Regions from separate parts of the Bradyrhizobium sp. PMVTL-01 genome, predicted to be linked through region 1. Evidence: riboswitches for the same ligand, from Rfam matches in the RefSeq annotation. Region 1 holds a riboswitch; the other holds the start of a gene.
What was found. A riboswitch is a leader RNA that binds a small molecule or an ion and turns the genes downstream of it on or off. The one in region 1 is predicted to bind glycine.
Positions count from the first base shown of each region.

Region 2: it holds a riboswitch for glycine, as region 1 does, so the genes downstream of both, ACRQ5Q_RS16395 (D-amino acid dehydrogenase) here and gcvT (glycine cleavage system aminomethyltransferase GcvT) in region 1, are expected to answer to the same signal.

Region 1 covers NZ_CP193982.1:3,310,634-3,326,463, reverse strand. Annotated here, with positions in the region: gene ACRQ5Q_RS15695 (sulfurtransferase) at 1-196, opposite strand, end outside; gene ACRQ5Q_RS15690 (acyl-CoA dehydrogenase family protein) at 260-1,372, opposite strand; gene ACRQ5Q_RS15685 (OsmC family protein) at 1,408-1,950, opposite strand; gene ACRQ5Q_RS15680 (TetR/AcrR family transcriptional regulator) at 2,198-2,851, shown strand; gene ACRQ5Q_RS15675 (TrmJ/YjtD family RNA methyltransferase) at 3,130-4,329, opposite strand; gene ACRQ5Q_RS15670 (NADP-dependent isocitrate dehydrogenase) at 4,656-5,870, shown strand; gene ACRQ5Q_RS15665 (DUF3455 domain-containing protein) at 6,024-6,524, shown strand; gene ACRQ5Q_RS15660 (cyclic nucleotide-gated ion channel) at 6,529-7,755, opposite strand; gene alaS (alanine--tRNA ligase) at 7,762-10,440, opposite strand; glycine riboswitch at 10,660-10,750, shown strand; gene gcvT (glycine cleavage system aminomethyltransferase GcvT) at 10,897-12,042, shown strand; gene gcvH (glycine cleavage system protein GcvH) at 12,156-12,524, shown strand; gene gcvP (aminomethyl-transferring glycine dehydrogenase) at 12,542-15,409, shown strand; gene ACRQ5Q_RS15635 (hypothetical protein) at 15,598-15,830, opposite strand, start outside.
Region 2 covers NZ_CP193982.1:3,447,184-3,463,013, reverse strand. Annotated here, with positions in the region: gene ACRQ5Q_RS16425 (multidrug effflux MFS transporter) at 168-1,418, shown strand; gene ACRQ5Q_RS16420 (hypothetical protein) at 1,472-1,612, shown strand; gene ACRQ5Q_RS16415 (glycosyltransferase family 39 protein) at 1,620-3,215, opposite strand; gene ACRQ5Q_RS16410 (ABC transporter substrate-binding protein) at 3,444-5,051, opposite strand; gene ACRQ5Q_RS16405 (ABC transporter substrate-binding protein) at 5,221-6,828, opposite strand; gene ACRQ5Q_RS16400 (M20/M25/M40 family metallo-hydrolase) at 7,096-8,226, shown strand; glycine riboswitch at 8,322-8,426, shown strand; glycine riboswitch at 8,428-8,537, shown strand; gene ACRQ5Q_RS16395 (D-amino acid dehydrogenase) at 8,603-9,904, shown strand; gene ACRQ5Q_RS16390 (ABC transporter permease) at 10,087-11,028, shown strand; gene ACRQ5Q_RS16385 (ABC transporter permease) at 11,046-11,933, shown strand; gene ACRQ5Q_RS16380 (ABC transporter ATP-binding protein) at 12,061-13,710, shown strand; gene ACRQ5Q_RS16375 (MlrC C-terminal domain-containing protein) at 13,921-14,457, shown strand; gene ACRQ5Q_RS16370 (M20 aminoacylase family protein) at 14,471-15,634, shown strand; gene ACRQ5Q_RS16365 (amidase) at 15,637-15,830, shown strand, end outside.

The sequences.
Region 1 (15,830 bases):
CCGCGAACTTGGTCTTCAGCTCGGCCATGCCTTCCGGCGTCGAGGTCGCCAGAAACGTAAAAATCTCATGCACGTTGACGGCATTGGGCAGATGCCCGGCGGCGTAGGCATCGGGATTGCGGGTGTCGATGACGACACACGGCTCGCTCTTCAAGAGATCGGCGAGTTCGACGGCAGTGATCAGAACGTCAGTCATGGCGGCCTCTCCGTTGAGGTTGGGGGTCTTCAGGTGGACTCGTTGAACTCAAAGACTTGGAACTCAGGCATCGGCAAGCATCTTGCGCAGCTGCTTGGTGGCCGGCGTGACGATCGCGACGAAATAGGCCTCGCGCAGGCGCCGCTGCGCGCGGTGGCTCTTGAGGTACCCGCGCGCGCCACAATGCAGCATCGCCGCATGCGCCGCCGCAACGCTCGCCTCGCCCGCGCGCAGGCGCAGCGCGACCACCTTGCGCCAGTAGGTCTCCTCCTCGTTGTATGGATCGCGCGCCAGCGCCATGGTCTCGGCCTCGAGCTCGGCGGCGAGATCGCGAAAGTGCACCGGCTGCTGCGGCAGATAGCGGTTGATGTGGCCGAGCGTGCTATCCACCTCGTCCATGATGTTGATGCAGTCCCTGATGACGCCGAGCGCCATGCCGGCCTGGAGCAGGATGAAGCCGGCGCGGATCTTCTTGACGAAGGGCGCGGCGGGATCGGCGAGGATCAGCTCATCCGGCACGAACACGTCGCGGAACTGCACGCCGTAAGTGCCGGTGCCGTCCATCGCGAGGAACGGCTTGCACGGCGTCAGCGTGATCGAGGGATCGGAGCAGTCGGCGAGGAACATCACGGTCCCCTGATCGTCCTCGCGCTCGAAGATGGTGCCGAAATAATGGTCCGGGCCGAGATTGGAGACCCAGGGCAGCGCCCCGCGCACGATGTAGCCGCCCTCGACCTTCCGCCCCTTCAGCTTCAGCTTCTCGATGCCGAAAAAGCTCTTCATCGGATTGGAGAGACCTGTGCCGCCGAGCACGCGACCGCTCGAGAAGGCATCGCCAAAACGCCTCGCCAGCTTCAGATTGGTCGAGTTGGCCGCGTACCAGACCAGCGTGTTCTGGCACCAGGCCATGAAGGCCGTGGCGCCGCAGACCTCGCCGATCGCGGCCATCGACTCGATCGCACAGCGTAAATCCGCGGGACCTTCCTGAGGCATATGACTGCCCCAGGCGCCGACCGCGCCGAACGCACGCAGCACCTCGGCCGGGTAGACCGAACCGTCGTCGATGCCGGCGGCGAGCGGCGCGAGCTGCTCCCGCGCAATCCGCGCCACCTCCCCTGCAATGGACGGTGCGGGCTGATCCAGAACTTCGACCCGCGATAAAGACAGTGAACCCATGATCGTCTCCCGCACCGTTGTCCTCGTTGCTATCGCTAGATGCCGACCTCGAGATTGACCGGGCGGGTGAAGGTGTTGGCGACCGGCGACCATTTCTTCACATGGGTGACCAGCGCATTGATCTCGTCCGGCGAGATGCCCTCGCACTCCATGTCCACTTTCACGCGCACGTCGGTGAAGCCGACCGGCTTGTCAGAGACATCGCCGGTGCCCCAAACCGCGGTGATGTTGAGGTCGCCCTCCAGTTCGAGCTCGAGCTTGTTGACGATCCAGCCGCGATGCACCGCGTTGGCGTGCAGGCCGACCGCAAGGCAGGAGCCGAGCGCGGCGAGCGAGGCCTCCGACGGATTGGGCGCGGTGTCGTCGCCCAGGAGTCCTGGCGGCTCATCAACGATATAGGGCGGCAGGTTGCGGATGTAGTTGGCGTGGCGGAATTTGCCCTCCGCGACGGTCTTGCACTTCAAGGTCTTGATGACCTTCGGATTCGCCTTGCCGTTGGCGATCAGTTGCTCGAGCCCGTTCTTGTCGATGGGCGCGAGGCACCCCGTCAGCACTGTCTTCTGAACGACGGCAGTCATCAATCTTCTCCCTGGCAAAAGTGGAAATCGGCAGGATACCGAACGGTCTGTTTCTTTGCATGGAGCGTGCCAGAGCCGGCGAAAATCAAAACGCGAAGCATTGGAGCCGCTTAAGCGTCCCTGCCTGCGGATTGATCAGCGGCCGCTTGCTCAAAGGCGATGCAGATCGCCAGCCCTTTGCGAATCTTTTCAGCGCGGAACAGATGCGGCTTGCTGATGCGGCGCGGCTGCGGGTAAGTTTGAGTCCATGGCAAAAGCTTCATCGAAGAAGACTGCAAACGCGCCGCATTCCGGCGCCGGCGAGGACGAGTCAGCACGCGGCCGTCTGCTCAGCGCCGCGACGCATCTGTTCTGCAAGAACGGCATCAACGCCACCGGCATCGACGCGATCATCGAGGAAGCCGGCACGGCCAAAACCACGCTCTACAAATTGTTCGGCTCCAAGACCAATCTCGTCAACGCGGTGCTGGAGAGCGAAGGCAAACAGTGGCGCGAATGGTTCATCGGCGCCATGGAAGCGGGCGGCGGCGACGCGCAGGCGAAGCTGGCGCGGATCTTCCCAGCGCTGAAGAGCTGGTTCGCCGAAGAGCGCTTCTACGGCTGCCCCTTCATCAACGCGGTCGGCGAGCACGACAAGGACGCCAAACAGTTCCGCACCATCGCGCTGAAGCACAAGAAGATCGTGCTCGGCCACATCGAGAAGCTCGCCGGCGAGCTCGGCTCGAGCGAGCCCGCGGTGCTCGCGCACCAGCTCGGCCTCATCATCGACGGCGCCATCGTCGCCGCGATGATCTCGCGCGACCCGGGGGTGGCCGATATGGCCGCGCTCACCGCCGGCCCCCTGCTCGGCCAGTCCAAGCCGAAGAAGAAGCGCGCGGCGGATCAGTTAGAGGCGGTCTGAACGCGCTCGTCTTGTAGCCCGCATGGGCGCAGCGAGATGCGGGACCTTGCCCCGGATATCACTTCGCTCATCCGGGCTACGAAGATCTCGTAGGGTGGGCAAAGGCGCAAAGCGCCGTGCCCATAAGCTTGCTCAGCTCTGTTCATCGAGATGGTGGGCACGTTTCGGTTTGCCCACCCTACGCAACTTGCTTTGATTTCCGCAGAGACATAAGAGGTGGGTTACGCCGAGCGGACTGCGCTTTCGCGCAGCCGCATGGCTAACCCACCCTACGCCACCTACGCACTCTGCTCCACCATCCCCTGCAGCCGCACCAGCTCCGTCTCCAGATCGCGCTCGACATCCGCCGCGCGGATGTCGAGCACCCGATAGTCACGCGCCTCGAGCCACGTCCGCCGCCCTGCGCGGTCGGCCGCGATTGCCTCGCCCTCGCCGGGGTTGACCAGCTCGATCGCGATCCGGTGCGGGAACGAGACGAAGTCCGGGATGTGGCGCCCAACGGGGGTCTGGCGCTTGAACTGACCTGCGAAGCGGCGGTCGCGGGTCAACGCCTGCCAGAGCAGGCGCTCGGCATCGGTCGGGTTGCGGCGGAGCAGCCGGGCAAGCCCGCGCACGGTCGAGCCGCTGTCGGGCACGCCGCCGCCCTGGCCGTGCTCGGCCAGCAGCGCGCGCAGGCGCGTCGCCTGCTCGCCGTCGAGCACGCCGCCCTTGGCCGGGCCCTTGCGCCCCTCCGCGATCGCCATCACGACGCCATGGAGGGTATGCATGTCCTGCTTGGTCGGCTCCATGCGGCTGAAGATGTTGCGCAGGTTCACCAGCATGGTGTCGCGCTTCTCGGCCGGGCGAAGGAATTCGACCTTGTCGAGCTCGCGCACGAGATTGTCGAAGAAGGCCTGCATCTGGTGCTGCGAGGCGCGCTCGGAGCGCTCGGGCATGGCGTGCGGCAGCTCGCCGGATGTGGCCCGCTTGAACCATTCGTAGCCGACCAGCAGCACGGCCTGCGCGAGGTTGAGCGAGGCAAAGCCGGGATTGACCGGGAAGGTGATGATGCGATTGGAGAGCCCGACCTCCTCGTTGGTCAGCCCCCAGCGCTCCCGGCCGAACAGGATACCGCACCTGCCGCCAGTCGCGACGTGCCCGGCGATCTCGCTGGCTGCGGCCTCCGGCCCGACCACCGGCTTGGCCTGGTCGTGGGGGCGAGCCGTGGTGGCGAACAAGAGGTCGAGGTCGGCAACCGCCTGCTCCACGGTGTCGAACAATTCGACCTTTTCCAGAATGTGGTCGGCACCGGCCGCGGCCCGCTGGGCCGCAATGTTGGGCCAGCCGTCCCTGGGGTTGACGATACGCAAGGCGCCGAGCGCGAAATTGCCCATCGCGCGCGCGGCCATGCCGATGTTTTCACCCAGCTGCGGCTCGACCAGGATGACGATGGGACCGTCGAGGGAAAGGCCCGTCTTGCTCTTGTCAGTCCCCGACATCTCGCTTCACTTTCACACTGTCTCTCAAGGCCTTGGCAAGGCGCTCTTAGGAAATGATTCAAGGCGGCCTTTTCGAGTTGGTCTTGGGCCGGCCGGCGCTGCCCGCCTGTCGTTTGCCTGTCCTGACAAAATTCTCAAGGGAAATAACAGGTTGGATTGGACTTTTGAATCTCGCCTGAAACCTCACCCCGCTCCCCGTCTGTGGAAGCTGGATGAGCTAAAAGTGCATAATCACTTGGCTTTCGCCCGCTGCTATCAGGTGCTAAGAGGCGGCGGATATTCACGTGGGCGCCACCGGCGCCGTTCCCAAGAGGGCTTCCCCGATCATGGCTAAAATCAAGGTATTCAATCCCGTCGTCGAGCTCGATGGCGACGAGATGACCCGGATCATCTGGCAGTACATCAAGGACAAGCTGATCAACCCGTTCCTGGATGTCGAGCTGCTCTATTTCGACCTGGGCATGGAGTACCGCGACCGTACCAACGATCAGGTCACCATCGACGCCGCCGAGGCGATCAAGAAGGTCGGCGTCGGCGTCAAGTGCGCCACCATCACCCCGGATGAGGCGCGGGTGAAGGAATTCAACCTCAAGCAGATGTGGAAGTCGCCGAACGGCACCATCCGCAACATCCTCGGCGGCGTGATCTTCCGCGAGCCGATCATCTGCAAGAACGTGCCGCGCCTCGTTCCCGGCTGGACCAAGCCGATCATCATCGGCCGCCATGCCTATGGCGACCAGTACCGCGCAACCGACATCAAGTTCCCGGGCAAGGGCACCCTCTCGCTGAAGTTCGTGGGCGAGGACGGCACCGTGATCGAGAAGGAAGTGTTCAAGGCTCCGGGCGCCGGCGTCGCCATGGAGATGTACAATCTCGACGACTCCATCATCGACTTCGCCCGCGCCTCCTTCAACTATGGCCTCTTGCGCGGCTACCCGGTGTATCTGTCGACCAAGAACACGATTCTGAAGGTCTATGACGGCCGCTTCAAGGACATCTTCCAGGAGATCTTCGACAAGGAGTTCAAGAAGGAGTTCGACGCCAAGGGCCTGACCTACGAGCACCGCCTGATCGACGACATGGTGGCGTCGGCCCTGAAGTGGTCCGGCGGCTATGTCTGGGCCTGTAAGAACTACGACGGCGACGTGCAGTCCGACACGGTCGCGCAGGGCTACGGCTCGCTCGGCCTGATGACCTCGGTGCTGCTCACCCCCGACGGCAAGACCGTGGAAGCAGAAGCGGCCCACGGCACGGTGACCCGCCACTACCGCGAGCACCAGAAGGGCAAGGAGACCTCGACCAACTCGATCGCGTCGATCTTCGCCTGGACCCGTGGCCTCGCCCACCGCGCCAAGCTCGACAACAACGCCGAGCTCGCCAAGTTCGCCACCACGCTGGAGAAGGTCTGCGTCGACACCGTCGAGGCCGGCTACATGACCAAGGACCTCGCGCTCCTGGTCGGCGCCGATCAGCGCTGGCTCTCGACCACCGGCTTCCTGGACAAGGTCGCCGAGAACCTCGTCAAGGCGATGGCGGCGTAAGCCGTCAACCACGCCGTCACTGCGAGCAAGGCGAAGCAATCCAGAATCCCTCCGCGGAAACAATCTGGATTGCTTCGTCGCATCAGCGCAAAATTGCTTCGCAATTTTGTCGCGAGCTCCTTGCAATGACGAGACCTTGCCTGAGGAAGCACCATGCCGACACTCAAGAGCCTTGCTTTTGCGGTCTTGGCCCTGACCGGCACCACCGCGCTCGCCGCAGACCCACTCCCCGACACGATCGCCGCCCCCGGCGAGAGCGTCGTGCTCGGCGTCCACGCCGAGGACGCGCAGGTCTATGAGTGCAAGGCCGCCGCCGACGGCAAGCTCGCCTGGGCCTTCCGCGAACCGGTCGCGACGCTGCTGTCCGAGGGCAAGACCGTCGGCCGCCACTATGCCGGCCCGAACTGGGAGCTCGCCGACGGCAGCGCCGTGGTCGGCAAGGCCGTCGGCAACGCGCCGGGCGCCGAAGCGGCGGATATCCCCTGGCTGAAGCTCGAGGTCGCCTCCCGACGCGGCAGCGGCACCCTCACGCCCGTCACCACCGTCCAGCGCATCAACACCCATGGCGGCAAGCTCGACGGCGCCTGCGACAAGGCCGGCGAGTTCAGAAGCGCGCCCTACTCGGCCGATTATGTTTTCCTGAAGAAGGACTGACCGCTCAGCGGTCAGTGTCTTCCTTCTCCGCCTGAGCCAGCTCAGCCGCCGCGAGATCGCCGGTGTCGGCGAGCCGCGCCCTGGCGGTGGTATGGACGTGCTCGGCCAGCGTCGGCATGCGCGCGATCAATGCGTGGAAATCCTGGGCGTCGAGCACGAGCAGACGCGTCTTGCGCGTCGCCGTCACCGTGCCGCTGCGTTTTGTCTTGTGCAGCAGTGCGATCTCGCCGAAGAAAGTGCCATCGGCAAGCCGCACCTGCTGGCTCGGCAGCGCGATCTCGACCTCGCCGGCGGTGATGAAATACATCGACGAGGCGGCATCCCCCCGCCGCACCAGGATCTCGCCCTGCTCGATGGTGCGCGCGCGCAAGAGGCGCATGATGTCGGCGATCTCGGACGCGGACAGATGCGAAAACAGCGGCACCCGCGCCAGCATGCCCCAAGTGACGACGAAGTCGCGCCGCTTCACCTCTTCGGCGAACGCCGAGGAGATGATCGCGACCGGCAGCGCGATCATGGCGAAGCCGCTGATGATAGCGAAGGTGGAGATGAACTTGCCGAGCGGCGTTACCGGCACGACGTCGCCATAGCCGACGGTGCCGAGCGTCACGATCGCCCACCACATCGCCTGCGGGATGGTGCCGAGCTTGTCCGGCTGCACGTCGCGCTCGACGGCGTAGAGCAGCGAGGCAAAGGTCAGGACTGCGCCGATCAGGATGACGATGCAGCCGATCAGCGCGCGCCGCTCGGCATGGACGGCGGCGAGCAGCGAACGCATCGCGGGCGAATAGCGGATCAGCTTGAAGAACGGCAGAACGCCGAGCCCGGCCAGCGTCGCATGCCGGCCCGTGGCGAGCACGATTGCAGCCGGCAGGAACGCCATGAGGTCGATGATGCCGAGCGCGGAGAAGACATAGCCCAGACGGTCGGACAGCGCCGAGCCCTTGCGCGGCGTATGACCCGCCACCGTCCACAGCCGCGCCGCATATTCCAGCGCGAACACGAGGACGGCGAGGATTGCGATCGCGCTGAACAGCGTGTCGAACCGCGCATCCAGCTCCGGCACCGAGGCGAGGATCATCGCGGCCACGTTGAGCACGATGACGCCGATGATCAGCTGGATGAAGCGCGACCCGACCGAATAGGCCAAGGGATCGTGCTCCAGCCATTCGTAGAGGCGATCCCGCAAATCGGGATCCCCAAGCCCACGTCCTCGCGGAACGAGGCGCATGGTGGCCTAAGCGCCTGCCATCGCTTTTTCGATCGCCGCCAGCGCCGCGCTCGCGTTGGCGCCATCGGGGCCGCCGGCCTGCGCCATGTCGGGCCGGCCGCCGCCGCCCTTGCCGCCGAGCGCCTCGGAGGCGACGCGGACGAGGTTCACGGCGTTGAAGCGCGCGGTGAGGTCCGGCGTGACGCCGACCACGACGCCGGCCTTGCCGTCCCCGGTGACGCCGACGATGGCGACCACACCCGAGCCGATCTGCTTCTTGCCGTCGTCGGCAAGGCCCTTGAGATCCTTCATCTCGATGCCCTCGACCGCGCGCGCCATCAGCTTGACGTCGCCGATCTCGCGCACGCCGCTCGCCGCGCCGTTGCCGCCGGATGCGCCGCCGCCCATCGCGAGCTTCTTGCGGGCGTCGGACAGCTCGCGCTCGAGCTTCTTGCGCTCCTCCATCAGCGCGGTGATGCGCGCCGGCACGTCGTCGATGGAGGTGCGCAGCTCGTTTGCCGCGGTCTTCGCCAGCGCCATGGTCTCATTGGCGTGTTTTCGCGCGTAATTGCCCGTCAGCGCCTCGATGCGGCGCACGCCCGAGGCGACCGCGCTCTCGCTCGTCAGCGTGATCAGGCCGATATCGCCGGTGCGCTTGACATGCGTGCCGCCGCAGAGCTCGACCGACCAGCCGAGCACGTTGGCGCCGCGCTCGCGCGCGGTCCTGCCCATGGAGACGACGCGGACCTCGTCCCCATACTTCTCGCCGAACAGCGCGCGCGCCCCGGCCTCGCGGGCCTCATCGACCCCCATGATGCGCGTGGTGACCTCGTCGTTCTCCAGCACCACGTCGTTGGCGATGTCCTCGACGCGGGCAAGCTCCTCCGCCGTGATCGGCTTCGGATGCACGAAGTCGAAGCGCAGGCGGTCGGGTGCGACCATCGAGCCGCGCTGGGCGATGTGGTCGCCGAGCACCTGGCGCAGCGCCTCGTGAATGAGATGCGTCGCCGAGTGATGCGCGCGGATCGAGGAGCGCCTTCCATGATCGACCTCGAGCTGCAGCGCTGTGCCGAGCTTGAGCTCGCCGCTCTCGACGGTGCCCATATGCACGAAGAAATCGCCGAGCTTCTTCTGCGTGTCGGTGACGCGGACCTTGATGCCGCCCTCGCCCGTCAGCACGCCGGTGTCGCCGACCTGGCCGCCGGACTCCGCATAGAACGGCGTCTGGTTCAGCACGATCGCGCCGGTCTCGCCGGCCTTGAGGCTTTCGACTTCCTGGCCGTCCTTGACCAGCGCAGACACCACGCCCTCGGCGCTCTCCGTCTCATAGCCCAGGAACTCGGTGGCCCCGAGCTTTTCGCGCAGCGGGAACCAGATCGCTTCGGAAGCTGCTTCGCCCGACCCCTTCCAGGATTCGCGCGCCTTGGCCTTCTGGCGCTCCATCGCGTCGGTGAAGGCGGACTGGTCGACGCCGATGCCGCGCGACTTCAGCGCGTCCTGCGTCAGGTCGAGCGGGAAGCCGTAGGTGTCGTACAGCGTGAAGGCGACGTCGCCGTCGAACATGTCGCCCTTTTTCAGGGACGCACTCTTCTCGTCCAGGATGGCCAAGCCGCGCGAAAGAGTCTTGCGGAAGCGGGTCTCTTCCAGCCGCAGCGTTTCCTCGATCAGCTTCTCGGCGCGCATCAGGTCGGGATAGGCCTGGCCCATCTCGCGCACCAGCGCCGGGACGAGGCGATGCATCAGGGGCTCCTTGGCCCCGAGCAGCTGCGCATGGCGCATCGCGCGGCGCATGATCCGGCGCAGCACATAGCCGCGGCCCTCGTTCGAGGGCAGCACGCCGTCGGTGACGAGGAACGCGGAGGAGCGCAAGTGGTCGGCGATGACGCGGAACGAGGCAACCGTCTGCTCCTGCGGGCCGCTGCCGAGCGCGGACGAGGTCGCGTCGATCAGGTGGCGGAACAGGTCGGTCTCGAACACGCTCTCGACGCCCTGGAGCACGCAGGCCATGCGCTCCAGGCCCATGCCGGTGTCGATCGAGGGACGCGGCAGATCCACGCGCTCCTCCTTCGTCACCTGCTCGTATTGCATGAACACGAGATTCCAGAATTCGAGGAAGCGATCGCCGTCCTCTTCCGGCGAGCCCGGAGGGCCGCCCCAGATATGCTCGCCGCGATCGATGAAGATCTCCGAGCACGGGCCGCACGGCCCGGTGTCGCCCATCGCCCAGAAATTGTCCGAGGTCGGGATGCGGATGATGCGGTCGTCGGAGAAGCCGGCGATCCTCTTCCACAGGCCCGCCGCCTCGTCGTCGGTGTGATAGACCGTGACGAGCAGCTTGTCCTTCTTCAGCCCGAACTCCCTGGTGATCAGCTTCCAGGCGAGCTCGATCGCGCGCTCCTTGAAGTAGTCGCCGAACGAGAAGTTGCCGAGCATCTCGAAAAAGGTGAGATGGCGCGCGGTGTAGCCGACATTGTCGAGGTCGTTGTGCTTGCCGCCGGCGCGCACGCATTTCTGCGACGTGGTGGCGCGCTGGTAGGGCCGCTTCTCGACGCCGGTAAAAACGTTCTTGAACTGCACCATGCCGGCATTGGTGAACATCAACGTCGGGTCGTTGCGCGGCACCAATGGCGAGGACGGCACGATCTCGTGGCCGTTCTCGGCAAAGAAGTTCAGAAAGGTCGACCTGATCTCGTTGACGCCGCTCATGTTCATCCAATCGGGTGTGCTTGGGCCCGCTCCGCCGTCCAAACCGGAAATTAAGGCTGATATCTGCGGGCCAAAGCGCTTTTAGACAAGGCCAGCTTCGCTGTCCAGAAACTGTGCAAGGAGATCAGAGGGTTGCCGCAAGCGCTCAATCCGGTTGAAAGCCGCTGAAGTCGCGTTGACAGGCTTGGCTGCCCTGTGGTCTCTACCCATCTGTATCGTACGGCCACGTCGGGAGAGACCGGCTTTAGGCAGCCGGCGCCGAAGGAGCAACCGCCCCGGAAACTCTCAGGCAAAAGGACCGCGTGGCTTTGACAGCATCTGGAAAGAGGCGCCGACGGGCATAAGACCCGGACTGCGTCCGCCGACGGGATAATACTCTCAGGCACAGCGACAGATGGGGCTTCGACTGGTTTGTCTCGGGGAATTGTCCCCGGGGAACCGCCGAGGATCCCTGTGATGCTTGCGTCAGACAAAAACTCCCTGAAACGTACCCCTCTTTACGACCTCCATGTGTCGCTGGGCGGCAAGATGGTGCCGTTCGCGGGCTATGACATGCCCGTGCAGTACCCCGCCGGCGTGCTGAAGGAGCACCTTCATACCCGGACCGCCACCGGCCTGTTCGACGTCTCCCATATGGGCCAGATCGCGCTCCGGCCGAAGTCGGGCAAGGTCGAGGACGCCGCCTGCGCGCTGGAACGGCTGGTGCCGCAGGACATCGTCGCGATTGCGCCGGGACGGCAGCGCTACGCCCAGTTCACCAACATGCATGGCGGCATCCTGGACGATCTGATGGTCGCCAATTTCGGCGATCACCTGTTCCTGGTGGTCAACGCGGCCTGCAAGGAGCAGGACGAGGCGCATCTGCGCGCGAATCTCTCGGATGACTGCATCATCGATTCGCTGGCCGACCGCGCGCTGGTGGCGCTGCAGGGCCCGAAGGCCGAAGCGGTGCTGGCGAAATTCTGTGCCGAGGCGCCGGCCATGAAATTCATGGACGCTGGCCCGCATGAGGTCGCCGGCATCAAGTGCTTCGTCTCGCGCTCCGGCTACACCGGCGAGGACGGCTTCGAGATCTCGGTTCCCGCAGGCGATGCCGAACGCCTCGCCAAAATGCTGCTGGACGATCCCGACGTGCTGCCGATCGGGCTCGGTGCCCGCGACAGCCTGCGGCTGGAAGCCGGGCTGTGCCTGTATGGCCACGACATCGACACCGCCACAACGCCGGTCGAGGCCGCGCTGGAATGGTCGGTGCAGAAGAGCCGCCGCAGCGACGGTGCCCGTGCCGGCGGTTTTCCCGGTGCCGAAAAGATCCTCGCGCAATTCGACGATGGCGCATCCCGCCGCCGCGTCGGCCTGCGTGCCGAGGGCCGCGCGCCGGTGCGCGAGGGCGCGCTGCTGTTTGCCGACGGCGCGGGCGGCGAGGCAGTCGGAAAGGTCACCTCGGGCGGTTTCGGCCCGAGCCTGAACGCGCCGGTGGCGATGGGCTACGTGCCCGTGGGCCTCGCCACGCTCGGCACAAAACTTTTCGCCGAAGTGCGCGGCCGGCGCCTGCCGCTCGCAGTCGCCGCCATGCCCTTCGTGAAAAACACCTACAAACGCTGACGCATGATCAGATTGAGCACAGCAGGCGGTCCCGCGTTCACTTCTCCCCGGAGGGGAGAGGTGAACAGAGCCCGCGGCTTTCAACCAAACCTCACCGCTTCAGGGAATCGACAATGACCACGACGCTGTACACTTCCGACCATGAATGGCTCGCCATCGACGGCGATACCGCCACGGTCGGCATCACCGACTACGCGCAGCAACAACTCGGCGACGTCGTGTTCGTCGAACTGCCCAAGGTCGGCCGCACCTTGAAGAAGGCCGAAGCCGCCGCCGTCGTGGAATCGGTGAAGGCCGCTTCCGACGTCTACGCACCGATCTCCGGCGAAGTGCTCGAAACCAACGAGGCGCTGGCCGCCGAGCCCGCGCTGGTGAACTCGGATGCGCAGGGCGCGGCCTGGTTCTTCAAGATCAAGATCGCCGACAAAAGCGAGCTCGGCGGCCTCATGGATGAAGCCGCCTACAAGGCACACACGGCTTGAGGACGATGGAGCAAGCGATGACCGCGCACCGTAAATCAAGCGGCGAGACCGCCGCCAGTTTCGTTCGCCGCCACATCGGCCCCTCGGTGCGCGATGTCACCGCAATGCTCGAATCCGTCGCCGCCAAAAGCGTGGACGCGCTGATGGCGGAGACGCTGCCGGCCTCGATCCGGCAGGGATCGCCGCTCGATCTCGGCAAGCCCCTGAGCGAGACCGAGGCGATCGCGCATATGGCCGAGCTCGCCGCGCAGAACCAGGTCTTCACCTCGCTGATCGGCCAAGGCTATTCCGGCACCATCCTGCCCGCGGTGATCCAGCGCAACATCCTGGAAAACCCGGCCTGGTACACGGCCTATACGCCCTACCAGCCCGAGATCAGCCAGGGCCGGCTGGAGGCGCTGTTCAACTTCCAGACCATGATCTGCGACCTCACCGGGCTCGACGTCGCCAACGCCTCGCTGCTGGACGAAGCAACCGCCGCGGCCGAAGCCATGGCGCTCGCCGAGCGGCACTCGCAGGTTGAGGCAAAGGCCTTCTTCGTCGACAAGGACGTGCATCCGCAGACGCTGGCGGTGATGCGCACCCGCGCCGAGCCGCTCGGCTGGAATCTGGTCGTCGGCGATCCACTCACCGATCTCGACAAGGCAGACGTGCTCGGCGCGCTGCTGCAATATCCGGGCTCTTCCGGGGCATTGCGCGATCTCCGCCCCGCGATCGCAGCGCTGAAGGCTAAGGGCGCTCTCGCGATCGTGGCCGCTGACTTGCTCGCGCTGACGCTGATCGCCTCGCCCGGCGAGCTTGGCGCCGATATCGCGATCGGATCCGCACAGCGCTTCGGCGTGCCGATGGGTTATGGTGGTCCGCACGCGGCCTATATGGCGGTGCGCGATGCGTTGAAGCGCTCGCTGCCCGGCCGCATTGTCGGCCTCTCCGTGGATTCGCGCGGCGCGCCGGCCTATCGCCTCGCGCTGCAGACCCGCGAGCAGCACATCCGCCGCGAGAAGGCGACGTCGAACATCTGCACCGCGCAGGTGCTGCTCGCCGTGATCGCCGCGATGTACGCGGTCTATCACGGCCCCGAGGGCCTCTCGCAGATCGCGCGGACCGTGCACCGCCGCACCGCCGTGCTCGCGGCCGGCCTGCGCAAGCTCGGCTTTGCACCGCAATGCGATAGTTTCTTCGACACGCTCAGCGTCGATGCCGGCGCCAAGCGCGCCGAGATCATCGCGCGGGCGGCGGCCGAGAAGATCAATCTCGGCGTCGGTGAAACGGCGCTTCGCGTCGCGCTCGACGAGACCACGACGCCGGCGACGGTGGAAGCAGTCTGGCGCGCCTTCGGCAGCCAGCTTTCCTACGCCGAGTTAGATGCGACCACGCGCGAGGCGCTGCCGGAGGCGCTGAAGCGCACCACCGCCTTCCTCACCCATCCCGTCTTCCACGCGCATCGCTCGGAAACCGAGATGCTGCGCTATATGCGCAAGCTCAGCGATCGCGATCTCGCGCTCGACCGCGCGATGATTCCGCTCGGCTCCTGCACCATGAAGCTGAACGCGACCACCGAGATGATGCCGCTGACCTGGCCGCAGTTCGGCAGCCTGCATCCCTTCGCCCCGCGCGAGCAGGCCAGGGGCTACCACGCGCTGTTCGCGCGGCTGGAAAAATGGCTGTGCGACATCACCGGCTATGACGCGATCTCGCTGCAGCCGAATTCCGGCGCGCAAGGCGAATATGCCGGGCTGCTCGCGATCAGGGGCTATCATGCCGCGCGTGGAGAGAGCCATCGCAAGATCTGCCTGATCCCCTCCTCCGCCCACGGCACCAACCCGGCCTCGGCCGCGATGGTCGGCATGGACGTGGTTGTCGTCGCCTGCGAGAAGAACGGCGACGTCGACGTCAATGACCTCCGCGCCAAGGCGGAAAAGCATTCGAACGATCTCGCCGCGGTCATGATCACCTATCCCTCGACCCATGGCGTGTTCGAGGAGCACATCAGCGAGATCTGCGACATCGTGCACGGCCATGGCGGCCAGGTTTATCTCGACGGCGCCAATCTCAATGCGCAGGTCGGCCTAAGCAGGCCCGGCGACTACGGCGCCGATGTCAGCCACCTCAATCTGCACAAGACCTTCTGCATCCCGCATGGCGGCGGCGGCCCCGGGATGGGCCCGATCGGCGTCAAGGCGCATCTCGCCCCGTTCCTGCCGGGCCATCCCGCAGCGAATGGCGACACGCCTGTCGGGCCGGTCTCGGCCGCGCCGTTCGGGTCGGCCTCGATCCTCACCATCTCCTACATCTACATTTTGATGATGGGCGGTGAAGGATTGAAGCGCGCCACCGAGATCGCGATCCTCAACGCCAACTACATCGCAGCAAGGCTCGATGCGCATTTCCCGGTGCTCTACAAGAACGCGAAGGGCCGAGTCGCCCACGAGTGCATCGTCGACCCGCGGCCCCTGAAGACGACGAGCGGCGTCACGGTCGACGACATCGCAAAACGCCTGATCGATTACGGCTTCCACGCCCCGACCATGAGCTTCCCGGTGCCGGGCACGCTGATGATCGAGCCGACCGAATCGGAATCGAAGGCCGAGCTCGACCGGTTCTGCGATGCCATGATCGCGATCCGCAAGGAGATCGCCGAGGTCGAGGCCGGCCGCTTCAAGATCGAGGCGTCGCCCCTGCGTCACGCTCCGCACACCGTGCACGACATCGCCGATGACGACTGGAAGCGCGCCTACCCCCGCAGCGAGGGCTGCTTCCCCGATGGCGTCTCGCGTACTGACAAGTACTGGTGCCCGGTCGGCCGTGTCGACAACGTCTATGGCGACCGCAACCTGGTGTGCTCCTGCCCGCCGGTGAGCGATTACGCGGAAGCCGCGGAGTAAGACACAACGGAGGTTCCGTAGGGCGGGCAAGCGCAAGCGTGCCTACCACCTTCATCTGCGTTGAAAAAACCGTGGGCACGGCGCTTACGCGCCTTTGCCCACTGAACGCACCTCTAGGGCGCAACCAATGATCGGCTTTCGCGGTCCCATCGCCAGAGCCGTTCGTTGGTGAGTTCAGTCCCACCCCGCTAACGCTTGATCGGGTTGTGGCGCCACATGTCGTCTTCGCGCGCTAGACACCCGAGTTCGGTCAGCGTGACCTTCCACTCGCTCCTGCCGAAGTAGCGGTCCTCATCGTCGAAAGCTGGATCGCCCAACAACACTGGCGGCGCCGAATACGCCCCCAGTTCGAGCAAGGCATCGCGCGCGTCGTCATCATCGAACACGTCGCGAAGCCAACTCGCCTCGCAGACGCGCCTCG
Region 2 (15,830 bases), 140 kb from region 1:
ATGGTGAATGACTGGTTGCCGGCGCGCCCGCGGGCGCCGCCGCCGGGTGACGGGCGACCTCACCAACTCGTGTCCGCCTTCGTCCCGCCTGACAGCCATCCCGAAACATGGGTTGTGCGTCGCAGCATGGACGCTAGAAAAAGCCCTGAATTTCAGAGGTGAGCTTCTTGTCCGACGTCAATGCCGACGGCTGGGTGTCCTCCGGACATCGGCCCATGGGGTTTCCCGAATTCGTCATCGTGATCGCGTCCATCATGGCGCTCAATCCGCTCGCGATGGACATGATGCTGCCGGCGCTGCCCAATATAGGGGCCGCGTTCAAGATACCCGTGGCCAATCATCTCCAGCTGGTGCTGTCGACCTTCCTGGTCGGCTTCGGCGCCGGCCAGTTCGTCATGGGCCCCTTGTCCGACCGCTTCGGCCGTCGCCCGGTGCTGCTCGGCGGCATGGCGGTCTATGCGGTGGCGAGCGTGCTGGCGGTCGCCGCGCCTTCTTTCGAGACGCTGCTGCTGGCGCGCGCGCTGCAGGGGCTCGGCACCTCGGCAACGCGCGTGATCGCGACCTCGATCGTTCGCGACTGCTATGTGGGCCGCCGCATGGCGAGCGTGATGTCGCTCGCGATGATGGTGTTCATCGCCGTGCCCGTGATCGCACCGTCATTCGGACAGGCGGTGCTGCTGGTGACCGCCTGGCGCGGCATCTTCGTCGTGCTGATGCTCTACGGCCTTCTCGCGCTCGCATGGTGCGTGCTGCGGCTGCCCGAAACCCTCCCCGAATCGGAACGCCGGTCGCTCGCGCCCGCCGACGTGCTCTCGGCCTTCCGCCAGACCGTCACCAACCGCCAGACCATCGGCTATGCGACGGCCGCGGGCAGCGTCATCGGCGCGCTGTTTGCCTATGTGTTCTGCGCCCAGCAGGTCTTCACCGACATCTATCATCTCGGCCATTACTTCCCGCTCGCCTTCGCTGCGATCGCGGCCGGCACGGCTGTGGCCGGCTTCCTCAATTCCCAGCTGGTCGGGCGGCTCGGCATGCGCGTGATCTCGCACGGCGCGCTGACGCTCTACGCGGTGGTGGCAGGGTTGATGCTGCTGACGGAGATCCTCGGCGTGCTGCCGCTTGCGCTGTTCATGGCGCTCTCGGCGCTGATGATGTTCTCGTTCGGCATGATGGTCGCGAACTTCACCGCGCTCGCCATGGAGCCGCAGGGCCACATCGCCGGGACCGCTTCATCGCTGTACGGCTCGATCACGACCCTGATCGGCATCGTGGTCGGCATGGCGATCGGCCAGAGCTTTGACGGCACGCTGCTGCCGTTCTCGGTCGGCTTCTTCCTGTCGACCGTGGCGGCGCTTGCGATCGTGCTCGTGGTGGAAAAGGGACGGCTGTTCAAGCCGCATCATCGACCCGTGGCGTAGGAACTTCGCGGCGGCCTCGATGTTGTACTGCAGCAATTCGAAAGGCCGCTGCTATGGAACTGGAACTCCGCAAAGACCACCACGCCTCGGAGCCGACCGACTCGAAGCGTCCCGAGCCGAATGCGGAGCAGGCCGCGTTCACCGCGCCTTTCGCCAGCGAAGGGCTCGAGCAGGTGCGCGACAGTCACTGTTGAGCGCGCCCTACTTCGGAGCCCGCCTGCTGGAGCTGAAATCCTCGGCAGGGCTCTGCGGTGCCCCGCTTCTTCCACGCGGCGGCACCATCAGCACCACCACCTCACGCGTCAGGCCCGGCTTGCCCCAAAGCGTTGCCTGCACCGCGAACTCGGGCTTGACGGAATGCTCGGCGCGCGAGGACAGCCCCTCCATCCAGAGAGTGCAATGGTCCTGGTCGCGGAAACAGAGCGCAGCCCAGCCGCGGTCCAGCGTCGTCCCGCTGGGTAAGTCCCAGCTGTATTGATATTCGAACGGCCGTGCATAGCGCGGATGGTCGGGGCTGTAGAATGCGGTCGCGAACGCCAGTGAATCGTCACCGCTGACGGCGCTCAGCGGCTCGCCGGTCAACTCTCGCCATTGACGGGTCAACTCGTTCGCCATCTGCGCGTAGAAATTCCGCCCTTCTTCATAGCCGTTGTCGTTGCGATAGAAGGCATGGATCGGGGCCGCGACCAGAACCGCGGCGAGCGCGACGCCAGCCACGATCACCGTGAGGTTGACGGTGTAGAAGCGCTCGATCGGATAGCCGGTGCCGCAGACGATGAGCACGACGAACAGGAACAGCCCCTGCGACGCCCACAGCGAAGGCAGATCGGTTCCGAACGCGAGCGACGTCAGCACCGGCAGTGCGATCGTTCCGATCGCAACGTAGAAGAGAAGTCGCAGGCCCGGGCTCATCGCGGCGAAGTCGGCCTGGAACTGCTTCAGCCGCGTTCCGGCGATCAACGCCCAGCACACGGCCGACACGCTCATGGCCGCCGCCAGCCCCAGCAGGAAGTTTTTGACCTCGCTGAGCGAGTTCACGACGTTGCCGTTTGCGTGGGCCAACGCGTAGGAGAAGGCCGATGCGCCCGTCGTCGCGAGCCAATACAGATGTGGCGACAGCACCGCGAGACCGACGACGACCGAGATCCAGGGCGATGCAGAGGAGAAATAGGCGCGCCGCCGCGAATGCGCCAGCGCGGCAAAGGCGAAGCTCGCGACGAGGAAGATAGAGTAATATTTGCCGACCATCGCCAGCGCCGTCGTGCATCCCGCCGCAATCGCCCACAGGGCGGTGCGGGTCTCGAACGCGCGGAGGAAGCACCCGGTCGCCAGCGGCCAGGTCGCAAGCAGCACCGCATTCGCGTTGAAGCGCTGGGCGTGGAATTGATAGGCCGGCGTCAGCATCAACAGCAGCAGCACCAGCACGCGCTTGTGCCCGGTCACGAACTGCCGTGAGATCAGATCGACAAAGAACAGCGCGAGTCCGGCATTGGCCATCGCCATCAATTGCAGCGACCAATCGCTGAGCGGAAACAGCGAGGTCCACGCCGCCGCAACCCACCCCATCAACGGCGGGTGCTTGTGATAGCCGAAGGCGAAATTCCGCCCCAGCGTCCAGGCCTCGAGCGTATCGGGATGCAGGCCGCTGCCGGCATAGGCGATGGTGAGATAGAGCGTCCACATCGCGACAAAGCAGGTGATGAGAAGCGGCACGGCCCAGCCTGCCTCAATGCCATCGAGCCAGCGCAGGAAAGGCCAACGCCAGCGCGCCGGCGCTCGATCGGAGCGTTCGGCCATCGCCTGGAATGCAAAATCGAACGGCACGGGAATCAAATGGGACAAGGAAGTGATGTACGAGGACGACACATCTATTTCAGGATGGAAACAAATAGCAACAATTGGAAACTGGAACAGTTAAAAGGCGTCTCCCTTCTCAGTGAGAAGCTCAACAAAGGGCAACGGCGCCGCTGGTGACAGCGGCGCCGCATAATGATCCGGACGACAGGTGCGAGAAACGCCCTCGCCTTACTCCGTCTTGTCGATGTTCCAGAACACCGGGGTCGCCGGGCCGTCGAGCACGCCCGTGAGCGACTTCCGCCACGCGCTCGGCGCCTGATATTGACCCAGCGGCATGTAAAGCACCTGGTCATAGGCCTCCTTCTGAATCTCGGCCGCGATCTTCTTCCGATCCTCCGCCGAGGACGCGCGAACGAAGGCATCCTTGAGCTGCTCGATCCTGGCGTCTTCCGCCCAGCCGAACCAGCCGCCCTTCTTTCCCTGCCCGCCGACGGCGACGTTGGAGATCGGGTTGTCCGCGTCGGCGCTGACCCAGTTGGTAATGAACATGTTCCAGCCGCCCTCCTTCGGGGGCTTCTGGCTGGCGCGCCGGCTCACCACCGTCTGCCAGTCGGTCGCCTGCAGGTCGACCTTGAAGCCGGCCTCGCGCAGTTGCTGAGCCACCACGATCGGTTGCGCCTTCAGCGTCAGCACGTCACCCGGCGCCATCAGCACGACCGGGGTCCCGTCGTAACCGGACTCGGCGAGCGCCTTCCTGGCCGCAGCCATGTCGCCGCCCTTCGCGAGGGTCTCGCCGCCAACATCTGTCGCGAACGGGGTGTCGCAAATGAAGGCCGCAGCGCAAGTCTTGTAGTATTTGGGATTGCCGATCAGCGCATCGAGCACGTCCTTCTGCTTGACCGCCAGGAATGCGGCGCGGCGGACCTTGACGTTGTCGAACGGCGGATGAAGGAAGTTCATCCGGGCGCCCGTCTGGAATCCGAACTTGTTCAGGATATCGATCTTGAGATCCTTGTCGGCTTCAATGGCGGGCAACATTTCGATGGCGGGAAATTCCATGAAATCGATGTCGCCCGACTGCAGCGCGTTCAACGCCGTCTGCGCGTCCGGCATCGTGATCCATTCGACGCGGTCGACCTTCACCACCTTGCCGCCGGTGGTCCAGTTCGCCGGCTCCTTGCGCGGCACGTAATCGGTGTTCTTGACGTAGACCGACTTCACGCCGGGCTGGAATTCACCCTGCACGAACTTGAAGGGACCGGAGCCGATCTGCTCGGGGATCTGCTTGTCCACCGGCGTCTCGGCAAGACGCCTCGGCATCATGAAAGCGACGCGCGAGGACGGCTTGCCGATCGATTCCAGCACGAGCGCGTAGGGCTCCTTCAGCTTCAGCGTGATGGTCTTGGGATCGGTCGCCTCGATGCCGGCCGTGAACAGCATCATCTGCTGCCCCATCCCGTCGACGGCGGCCCAGCGCTTCAGGGAGGCGACGCAGTCTTCCGCCGTGACGGGCGTGCCGTCATGCCACTTCAGACCGTCGCGAAGCGTGAAGGTGTAGGTCAGCTTGTCGTCGGAGATCTCCCAATCCGCCATCTGCGGCTGGATCTTGAAGTTCGAATCCGTCGAGATCAGCGTGTCATAGACCATGTAGCCATGGTCGCGCGAGATGTAGGCGCTGGTGAAGATCGGATCGAGGATGCGCAGATCCGAATGCATCACGGCAGTGATAGTCTTGCCTGCGGCGAGAACCGGCGAGGCCAGCGCGGAAAGGGCCGCCACCGAAAGCGCAAGCCTTGAAGCGAACGCGAGACGTCCCCGGCGCATCAGTTGGAACATCGAAGGTCTCCTGACGGTTCTTTTGGCAGTTTTCTTTGGCAGTTCTCTTCGCCGTTCTCTTCGCAGTTCTCTTGGCAGTTCTCTTGGCAGTTCTTCCGGCAAGCGGCGCCGCCGATGACGGCGGCGCCGCGCGATGGTCGAAGCGAAAGGCGCGAGAAGCGCCCTCGCCTTACTCCGCCTTGTCGACGTTCCAGAACAGCGGCGTTGCCGGACCGTCGAGCACGCCGGTGAGCGATTTGCGCCAGCCGCTCGGCAGCAGATACTGCCCGAGCGGGATGTAGATCACCTGCTCATAGGCTTCCTTCTGGATGTCGGCTGCGATCTTCTTCTGCTCGTCGACCGAGGAGGCGCGGACGAAGGCGTCCTTGAGCTGCTCGATCTTGGCGTCTTCCGCCCAGCCGAACCAGCCCTTCTTGCCCTGGCCGCCGATCGACAGATTGGCGATCGGGTTGGAGACGTCGGCCGCGACCCAGTTGGTGAAGAACATGTTCCAGCCGCCCTCCTTCGGCGGCTTCTGGCTGGCCCGGCGGCTCACCACCGTCTGCCAGTCGGTTGCCTGCAGGTCGACCTTGAAGCCGGCCTCGCGCAGCAGCTGGGCCGCCACGATCGGCTGCGCCTTGAGCGTCGTGACGTCGCCAGGAGCCATCACCACAACCGGGGTGCCGTCATAGCCGGACTCGGCGAGCGCCTTCTTGGCCTCTGCCATGCCGTTGCCCTTCACCAGGGTTTCGGCGCCGATTTCGGTCGCGAACGGGGTGTCGCAGACGAAGAACGCGCCGCAGATCTTCTGGTACTTGGTGTTGCCGACGAGCGCGTCGAGAACGTCCTTCTGGTTCATCGCCAGCAAGGCAGCACGGCGCACCTTCACGTTGTCGAACGGCGGATAGAGGAAGTTCATCCGACCGAGCGTCTGGAAGCCGAACTTGTTGGAGACCTCGATCGTGAGTTCCTTGTTCGCTTCCAGCACCGGCAGCATGTCGTAGGGAAGATTTTCCATGAAGTCGATGTCGCCCGACTGCAGCGCGTTCACCGCGGTCTGCGAGTCCGGCATCGTGATCCACTCGACGCGGTCGACCTTCACCACCTTGCCGCCGGAAGTCCAGCTCGCCGGCTCCTTGCGCGGCACGTAATCGGTGTTCTTGACATAGACCGCCTTCACGCCGGGCTGGAATTCGCCCTGCACGAACTTGAAGGGGCCCGAGCCGATCTGCTCGGGGATCTGCTTGTCCGGCGGTGTCTCGGCAAGACGCTTCGGCATCATGAAGGCGACGCGCGAGGACGGCTTGCCGATGGAGTCGAGGACGAGGCCGTAGGGCTCCTTCAGCTTCAGCGTGATGGTCTTGGCATCGGTCGCCTCGAGGCTCGCGGTGAAGTCCCAGAGCTTCTGGCCCATGCCGTCGACCGCCGCCCAGCGCTTGAGCGAGGCGACGCAGTCTTCCGCCGTCACGGGCGCGCCATCGTGCCACTTCAGGCCGTCGCGCAGCGTGAAGGTGTAGGTAAGCTTGTCGTCGGAGATCTTCCAGTCCGCCATCTGCGGCTGGATCTTGAAATTCGAATCGGTGGCCACCAGCGTGTCGTAGACCATGTAGCCGTGGTCACGCGTGATGTAGGCCGTGGTGAAGATCGGGTCGATGATGCGAAGGTCGGAATGCATCACCGCGGTGAGGGTCTTGCCGGCCGCAAGCACCGGCGAGGCCAGTGCGGTTGAAAGCGCGACGACCGACAGCGCAAGTTTGGAGGTGAACGCGCGAGGCCCCCGGCGCATGAAGTTGGACATAAAAGTTTCTCCTGACGTGAAACTGGTCAAAGGCAGGTTATTGGTTGAGCATCCGGTTCGTTCCTTGGGCGAACTAACCTCATGCAATGCCTTTATCTTTTCGAGACTTGCAGACAGTGTTGAGCGCGTCAATCCGGTTTCGTCGCAAGCCCTCGCGGCGCGCGCACGGGCTCCACAAACATCGGTTTGGCTCTACAACGCTCTCCACTTGTCCTGCCGCGCCGATGCAATGCGCGTTCCATCTTTCGCAGCTTGAGAGACATTGAAATGAATCCAGCCAATCTTCCCTTCGATTCCGAGGCCATGCTCGCGGGCCTGCGCACCTGGGTGGAATGCGAGAGCCCGACCTGGGACGCGAACGCGGTGAACCGCATGCTCGATATCGCAGCGCGGGACATGGCGATCATGGGTGCGACGATCGAGCGCATCGCCGGTCGTCAGGGTTTTGGCGGCGTGATCCGCGCGCGCTTTCCGCATCCGAAACAGGGCGAGCCGGGGATCCTGATCGCCGGTCACATGGATACCGTCCACCCCGTCGGCACCATCGAGAAGCTGAAATGGCGGCGCGAGGGCGGCAGGTGCTACGGCCCCGGCATCTACGACATGAAAGGCGGCAATTATCTCTCGCTGGAAGCGATCCGGCAGCTGGCGCGCGCATCGTTCACGACGCCGCTGCCGATCACCGTGCTGTTCACGCCGGATGAAGAAGTCGGCACCCCTTCGACCCGCGACATCATCGAAGCGGAAGCCGCGCGCAACAAATACGTGCTGGTGCCCGAGCCCGGCCGCGCCGACAACGGCGTCACCACCGGACGTTACGCCATCGCACGTTTCAATCTGGAGGCGACGGGACGGCCGAGCCACGCCGGCGCGACGCTGTCGGCGGGACGTTCGGCGATCCGCGAAATGGCGCGGCAGATTCTCGCAATCGACGCGATGACGACGGAGGACTGCACCTTCTCGGTCGGCGTCGTGCATGGCGGACAATGGGTCAATTGCGTTGCCACGACCGCGACCGGCGAGGCGCTGTCGATGGCCAAGCGCCAGGCCGATCTCGACCGCGGCGTCGAGCGGATGCTGGCACTCTCGGGCACCAACAACGACGTCACCTTCAAGGTCACGCGCGGCGTGACGCGGCCGGTGTGGGAGCCGGATGCGGGCACCATGGCGCTGTATGATAAGGCGCGCGGCATCGCCAAATCCCTCGGCGCGGAATTACCCCATGCGAGTTCCGGCGGCGGCTCCGACGGCAATTTCACCGGTGCGATGGGCATTCCGACTCTCGACGGCCTCGGTGTGCGCGGCGGCAACGGCCACACGCTGGAGGAGTTCATCGAGGTTGATAGCCTCGTCGAACGCGGGCGCCTGATGGCGGGATTGCTCGCGACGCTGGAGTAAGTTGAATCAACTTCGCACTGCACAATGCATTGGCAGGTGCGGTCTAAATTTAGCCTTGTCTAAAAATGAGGCGTATCGTACTGCTCGATGGTCCGCGCGACGATGCGGGAGAGATCGCGGCGAAGGTTTTCGGCTTTCGTTGCGGCGCCGACGGAGCAACCGCCCCGGAAACTCTCAGGCAAAAGGACTGTGTCGTCAGGACAATCTGGAGAGAGGCGACGCGATTTCAGGCAATCGTGACGTCCACCGAAGGGGATCGTCCGTTGCGTGATCCGCAGCGGATCAAGCTCTCAGGTACCCGTGACAGATGGGGCGCCGCCAACGGCCTTTGGCCGGCGGTCAGCCTATCCTAACTCACGGGAGCCCCGAACCTGCCATGACCCATATCGCCATCATCGGCGCCGGCATCACCGGCGTGACGACCGCCTATGCCCTGCTCGAACGCGGCTACAGAGTAACGGTCCTCGACAAGCACCGTTACGCCGCGATGGAGACATCGTTCGCCAATGGCGGACAACTCTCGGCCAGCAATGCCGAAGTGTGGAACAGCACCGCGACGATCCTGAAGGGCCTGCGCTGGATGTTCCGGCGCGATGCGCCGCTGCTGATGAACCCGCGGCCGAACTGGCACAAATATTCGTGGATGAGCGAGTTCGTCGCCAACATCGGCAACTACCGCGCCAACACGATCGAGACCACCCGGCTCGCGATCGAAGCCCGCAAGCATTTGTTCGAGATCGCGGATCGCGAAGGCATCGACTTCGATCTCGAGCTCCGCGGCATCCTCCACATCTATCACGACAAGACCGGTTTCGAGTCCGGCCTGCGCGTCAACGCGCTGCTGCAGGAAGGTGGCCTCGATCGCCGTCCGGTCACGTCGGAGGAGATCCGCGCGATCGAGCCGACGCTGCGCAAAGCGTACTATGGCGGCTTCTACACGCCGTCGGATGCGACCGGCGATATCCACAAGTTCACCCGCGGACTTGCGGACGCCTGCAAGCGGCGCGGCGCGACCTTCATCCACGAAGCCCATATCGATTCAATCGCGCGCGCCGGCAGCGGCTTCGTGCTCGGCTGGGCCGATCTTGCTGCAAGCGATGCCCTCGCCTCCGCGCGCGGCATGCTGAAGGCGGACGGGGTCGTGGTCTGCGCCGGCGTCGCCAGCCGCCACTTCGCCGCCCTCCTCGACGATCGCATCAACGTCTATCCCGTGAAGGGCTACTCGATCACCGTGCAGCTCGACACTGCCGAGAGCCGCAACGCGACGCCGACCGTGAGCCTGCTCGACGAAGCCGCCAAGATCGTCACCAGCCGGCTCGGCGCAGATCGTTTTCGGGTGGCCGGCACGGCCGAGTTCAACGACTTCAATCGCGATATCCGAGCCGACCGCGTGCAGCCGCTGGTCGACTGGGTCCGCAGCAACTTTCCCGCCATCGAAACGTCGCGCGTCGTGCCCTGGGCCGGGCTGCGCCCGATGATGCCGAACATGATGCCGGTGGTGCGCGCAGGGAGGATACCGGGCGTGTTCTTCAATACCGGCCACGGCCATCTCGGCTGGACCCTGTCGGCCGCGACCGCGCAGATGATTGCCGGGACCATCGACGGCTGGCGTGGGCTCAATGCGCCGCCGACCGTGCCGTCACTTGGGGTTGAGCGCGAGCTGCGTCATGCATCCTGACTGGTTCCAATCGGGCGCTGGGCGGCCTCTTGCGACCGCCTTGCCCTTGGCACACAATTTGCCCCGAAAGACCGGCATCTCCGGCCGGCTTTCCCAGCCCGAGTGACAGGCGCGCATGATAGACACGTTCGAATCCACGGGCGGCCCAGGGCCCCGCAAGTTCCGCAGCCGGAGATAGGTGCATGCTAGGTTATCTCATTCGCCGCGTTCTGGCTGCGGTGCCCGTGATGGGCGTCGTCGCGCTGTTCGTGTTCCTGCTGTTGCGGCTGACGCCGGGCGATCCCGCCGCGATCCTCGCCGGCGACAATGCCACGCCCGAACGGCTCGAGCGGATCCGCGAATCGCTCGGCCTCAACGAGCCCCTGATCGTGCAGTTCATCACCTGGGTGAACAAGCTGCTGCACGGCGACCTCGGAACGTCGCTGATCTCCAACCTGCCGGTGATGAAGATGATCGGCCAGCGCGTCGAGCCGTCGATCTCGATCGCGCTGTGCACCATCATCCTCGCCGTCGTCGTCGCAGTCCCCTTGGGCGTGATCGCCGCGTGGAAGCACGGCACCTGGATCGACCGCTTCGTCATGGGGCTGTCGGTGCTCGGCTTCTCGGTGCCGGTGTTCGTGGTCGGCTATGTCCTGATCGAGATCTTCGCGATCGATCTGCGCTGGGTACCGGTGCAGGGCTTCCGCAGCATCTTCAACGGCTTCGGTCCGTTCTTCGAGCGCATGATCCTGCCGACCTGCGCGCTGTCCTTCATCTACATCGCGCTGATCGCGCGCATGACGCGCGCGGCGATGCTCGACGTTCTGGGCGAGGACTATGTCCGCACCGCGCGTGCGAAAGGCATCAACGAAGTCGCCGTGATGATGCGGCATGCGCTGCGCAACGCCGCCGTGCCCGTGATCACCGTGATCGGCACCGGCTTTGCGCTGCTGATCTCCGGCGTCGTCGTCACCGAAAGCGTGTTCAACATCCCCGGCATCGGGCGCCTCACCGTCGATGCGGTGCTGGCGCGCGACTATCCGGTGATCCAGGCGATGATCCTGCTGACGTCGCTGATCTACGTCGTCGTCAATCTTCTCATCGACGTCGCCTATACCCTGCTCGATCCCCGGATCCGGTACTGAGGCAAGGACAAGAACAAATGTCGGTCGATACCCTTCCCCAGTCGTCCATTCCGATCACGTCGCCGCTGCGGCCGCGCTTCGGATTCCTCACCTCGACGCCGATCATCGCGACGGCGACGTTCCTGCTCGCCCTGATCGTGGTGATCTCGATCCTCGCGCCGCTGATCGCCCCGCATGATCCGATCCAGCTCGCACCGTCGCAGCGATTGAAGCCGGCCTCGGCGCAATTCCTACTCGGCACCGACGCCTACGGACGCGACCTGTTGTCGCGTGTGGTCTATGGCGGCCGCATCTCGCTGCTGATCGGCATCGGCTCGGCGATCCTGTCGATCGTCATCGGCCTTTCGATCGGCCTCGTCTCCGGCTTCTTCAAGCTGGTCGATTCCGTGATGATGCGCATCATGGACGGCCTGATGGCGATGCCGAGCATCCTGCTCGCGATCGCGGTGGTCTCGCTGTCCGGAGCCAGCATCTGGACCGTGCTGATCGCGATCACGATCCCCGAGATTCCGCGCGTGGCGCGCCTGGTCCGCTCGGTCGTGCTGTCGGCGCGCGAGGAGCCTTACGTCGAGGCCGCGATCTCGGTCGGCTCCAGCCTGCCGAAGATCATGTGGCGGCACCTGATGCCGAACACGATCGCGCCGCTGATCGTCCAGGGCACCTATGTCTGCGCCTCCGCGATCCTCACCGAGGCGATCCTCTCCTTCCTCGGCGCCGGCATCTCGCCGGAGACGCCGACCTGGGGCAACATCATGGCCGAGGGCCGCCAGTACTTCCAGATCAAGCCCTCGCTGATCTTCTGGCCGGGCCTTTTGCTTTCGATCGCCATCCTCAGCATCAACCTGATCGGCGACGCCGCCCGTGACGCCCTCGATCCCCGCATGAAGCAACGGGAAGGGAAGTGATTTGTTTCGCCGGCCCATCCCCTTGTTCCGTCATTGCGGGCGAAGCGAAGCAATCCAGTCTGCCTCCGCGGAAAGATTCTGGATTGCTTCGTCGCTTCGCGCCTCGCAATGACGACGGAGTGACCTGATGACCAACCCCGTTCTCGACATCAACAACCTCGTCGTCTCCGTCGGCAAGAAGCCGAAGGGCGCGAACATCATCGACGGCATCTCGATCCAGGTGCACGAGCGCGAGACGCTGTGCCTCGTCGGCGAAAGCGGCTCGGGCAAGTCGGTGACCTCGCTCACCACGATGGGCCTCTTGCCGAAGGGCACGCTGGTACCGACCTCCGGCAGCGTCAAGCTGGTCGGCGAGGAGCTGCTCACCGCGACCGACCGCCGCCTGCGCCAGCTCCGCGCGACGCAGATGGCCATGATCTTCCAGGAGCCGATGACCGCGCTCAATCCGGTGGTGCCGGTCGGCCGGCAGATCGACGAGGTGCTGCGCGCCCACACCAAGCTCGATGCGAGGGCGCGCAAGAGGCGCATCCTCGACATGATGGAGCAGGTTCGCCTGCCTCAGGTCGAGCGCATCTTCGCCTCCTACCCGCACCGTCTCTCCGGCGGCCAGCGCCAGCGCATCATGATCGCGATGGCATTGGTGCTGGAACCGAAGCTGCTGATCGCGGACGAGCCGACCACCGCGCTCGACGTCACCACGCAGAAGCAGATCCTGACCCTGATCCGCGACCTCCAGCGCGACCACGGCACCGCCGTGCTGTTCATCACGCATGACATGGGTGTCGTCGCCGAGATCGCCGACCGCGTCGCGGTGATGCGGCAGGGCCGCCTCGTCGAAACCGGCCCGCTCGAGACCGTGCTGCGCAATCCGACCATGGAGTACACCCGCAACCTGCTCGCCTCGGTGCCGAGCCTGTTGCCGCGGCCGCCCCGCGAGGAGAGCCGCGAGCCCGTGGTGCTCGAGGCCAACGAGCTCAGCAAGGTCTACAAGGAGCGCGCGTTCTTCGGCAAGGGCCGCGAAGTCGTTGCCGCCGACAAGGTCACGCTCACGCTGCGCAAGGGCCGCACGCTCGGCATCGTCGGCGAAAGCGGCTCGGGCAAGTCGACGGTGGCGCGCTGCATCGTGCGCCTGATCGACCCGACCTCCGGCGGGGTACGCCTCGCCGGCCGCGAGATCGCCGACGTCTCGCGCCGCCTGCTGCAGCCGCACCGGCAGAAGATCCAGATCGTGTTCCAGGATCCCTACCGCTCGCTCAACCCGCGCGTCACCGTCGGGGAGAGCATCGCCGAAGGCCCGATCAATTACGGCACCTCGCATGCCGACGCGATGAAGCGCGCCCGCGAGCTGCTCGAGCTCGTCGGCCTGCCGGCCGATGCGGTGTCACGCTATCCGCACCAGTTCTCCGGTGGCCAGCGCCAGCGCATTGCGATCGCGCGCGCGCTTGCGCTCGATCCGGACGTGCTGGTCGCGGACGAAGCAGTCTCCGCGCTCGACGTCTCGGTGCAGGCGCAGGTGCTGGAACTGCTCGACGAGATCCAGAATCGGCTCGGCATCGCCATCCTGTTCATCACTCATGATCTGCGCGTCGCAGCCCAAATCTGCGATGAGGTCGTGGTGATGCAGCACGGCCGCGTCGTCGAACAGGGCCCCGCCGCAGAGGTGCTGACGCATCCCAGGGTGGCCTACACCAAGGCGCTGCTGGATGCGGCGCCGGGGCGTAACTGGGATTTCGCGAACTTCCGGCCGGTGGCGGAAGGCGTGGCGGCCACGGCTTGATCCGCATACTCCGTCATTGCGAACGAAGCGAAGCTCCAGTCTGCCGCCGCGGAAAGATTCTGGATTGCATCGCTGCACTCGCAATGACGGCGACCGCTGCAAGCATTCCCAAAACAGCTTGAGGCCATGCGTGGCGCGATTGTCTGCCTTGCTTGCGCTTGCCGCAAAGGCGGGTAACGTCGCGGCATTCTTTGTCTGGGACTGGAATTGATGACACGTATCGCCGTCGGCGGCTTCCTGCACGAGACCAACACCTTCGCCCCGACCAAGGCGACCTTCGCGGACTTCCAGCATGGCGGCGGCTGGCCGGCCATGACCGAAGGTGCCGATGTCCTGAAGGTCATGCGCCGCATCAATGTCGGCCTTGCCGGTTTCGTCGACAGCGCCGAGGCGAACGGCTGGGAACTCATCCCGACCATTGCCTGCGGCGCGAGCCCGATGGAGATGGGTCCCTCCGCGGCCTTGCGCATCGACAACGTCCGCGTCGTCGTCTCCTCGCACAAGGCGCAGCTCGCCGATCAGGCGATGTACCGCTATGTCGGCATCGAGCCGACGCAGGAGAAGATCCTCGTCAACAAGAGCTCGGTGCACTTCCGCGCCGATTTCGAGCCGATCGCAGAGAAGCTGATGATCTGCGCCGCGCCCGGCGCGATGCCGGCCGACACTGGATCCCTCCCCTGGACGCGGCTGCATCCAGGCATCCGCATCAAGCCGAACGGACCCGTTTTCAATCCTCCTTCACGCTAACCGGACAGGACACATGCCCACAATCGACCGCATCGACGGCTACGCCGACGAACTCACCGCCATCAGGCGCGACCTTCACGCCCATCCCGAGATCGGCTTCGAGGAAGTCCGCACCTCCGGCATCGTCGCCGACAAGCTGAAGAGCTGGGGCATCGAGGTGCATCGCGGTCTCGGCGGCACCGGCGTGATCGGCGTCATCAAGGGCAAGGGTTCGGGCGGCAAGCGCATCGGCCTGCGCGCCGACATGGACGCGCTGCCGATGGAAGAGAACACCAATCTGAAATGGAGCTCGAAGATCCCCGGCCGCTTCCACGGCTGCGGTCATGACGGCCACACGACCATGCTGCTCGGCACCGCGCGCTATCTCGCCGAGACCAGGAACTTCGACGGCACCGTGCATCTGATCTTCCAGCCGGCCGAGGAAGGCCTCGGGGGCGCCCGCGCGATGATCAAGGACGGCCTGTTCGAGAAGTTTCCCTGCGACGAGCTCTACGGCCTGCACAACGCGCCCGATCTCAACCACGGCGAGATCGCGATCCTGCCCGGCCCGGCGATGGCCAGTGCCGACTTCTTCGACCTCCGCATCACCGGCTACGGTGCCCATGGTGCGATGCCCGAGCGCTCCAAGGACGCGGTAATCATCGCGACCACGTTGGCGCAGGCGATCCAGACCATCGTCAGCCGCAACGTCGAGCCGCTGCAGGCCGCGGTCATCTCGATCACCCAGATCCATGCGGGTTCCGCCTACAACGTCATCCCTGGCGAAGCCCATCTCTGCGGCACCATCCGTACCTTCTCGAATGAAGTCCGCGCCCTGATCGCCGAACGCATCCGCACGATCTGCGCCGGCATCGCGGCCGCGTATCAGTGCACGATCGAAGCCGACATCCGCGACACGTTCGGCGTGCTGGTCAACCAGGTCGAGCAGTCCAAGGTGGTCGAGGAGGTCGCGCGCACCATCGTCGATCCCGCCAACGTGATCACCCGGGCCCAACCGAAGATGGGCAGCGAGGATTTCGCCGACATGCTGCAGACCATTCCCGGCGCCTATTTCTGGGTCGGCCATGACGGATCGGTGCCGGTGCACAATCCCGGCTTCGTGCTCGACGACAAGATCCTGCCGATCGGCGCCAGCATGTTCGCCCGGATCATCGAGACGCGCATGCCGGTGAGCTAGCAATGCACAAGAAGACCCCTGAGGAAGCGGTCACCTCACTGCACGATCTGTCCGCGGTCGACCTGATCGCGGGCTATCGCGCGAAACAGTTCTCGCCGAGCGAGGTGCTGGAGGACGTGTTCGCGCACGTCGCTGCGTGGGAACCGCATCTGAAGGCGCTCTATGCGTTCGACCCCGACGCCGCGCGCGAGGCCGC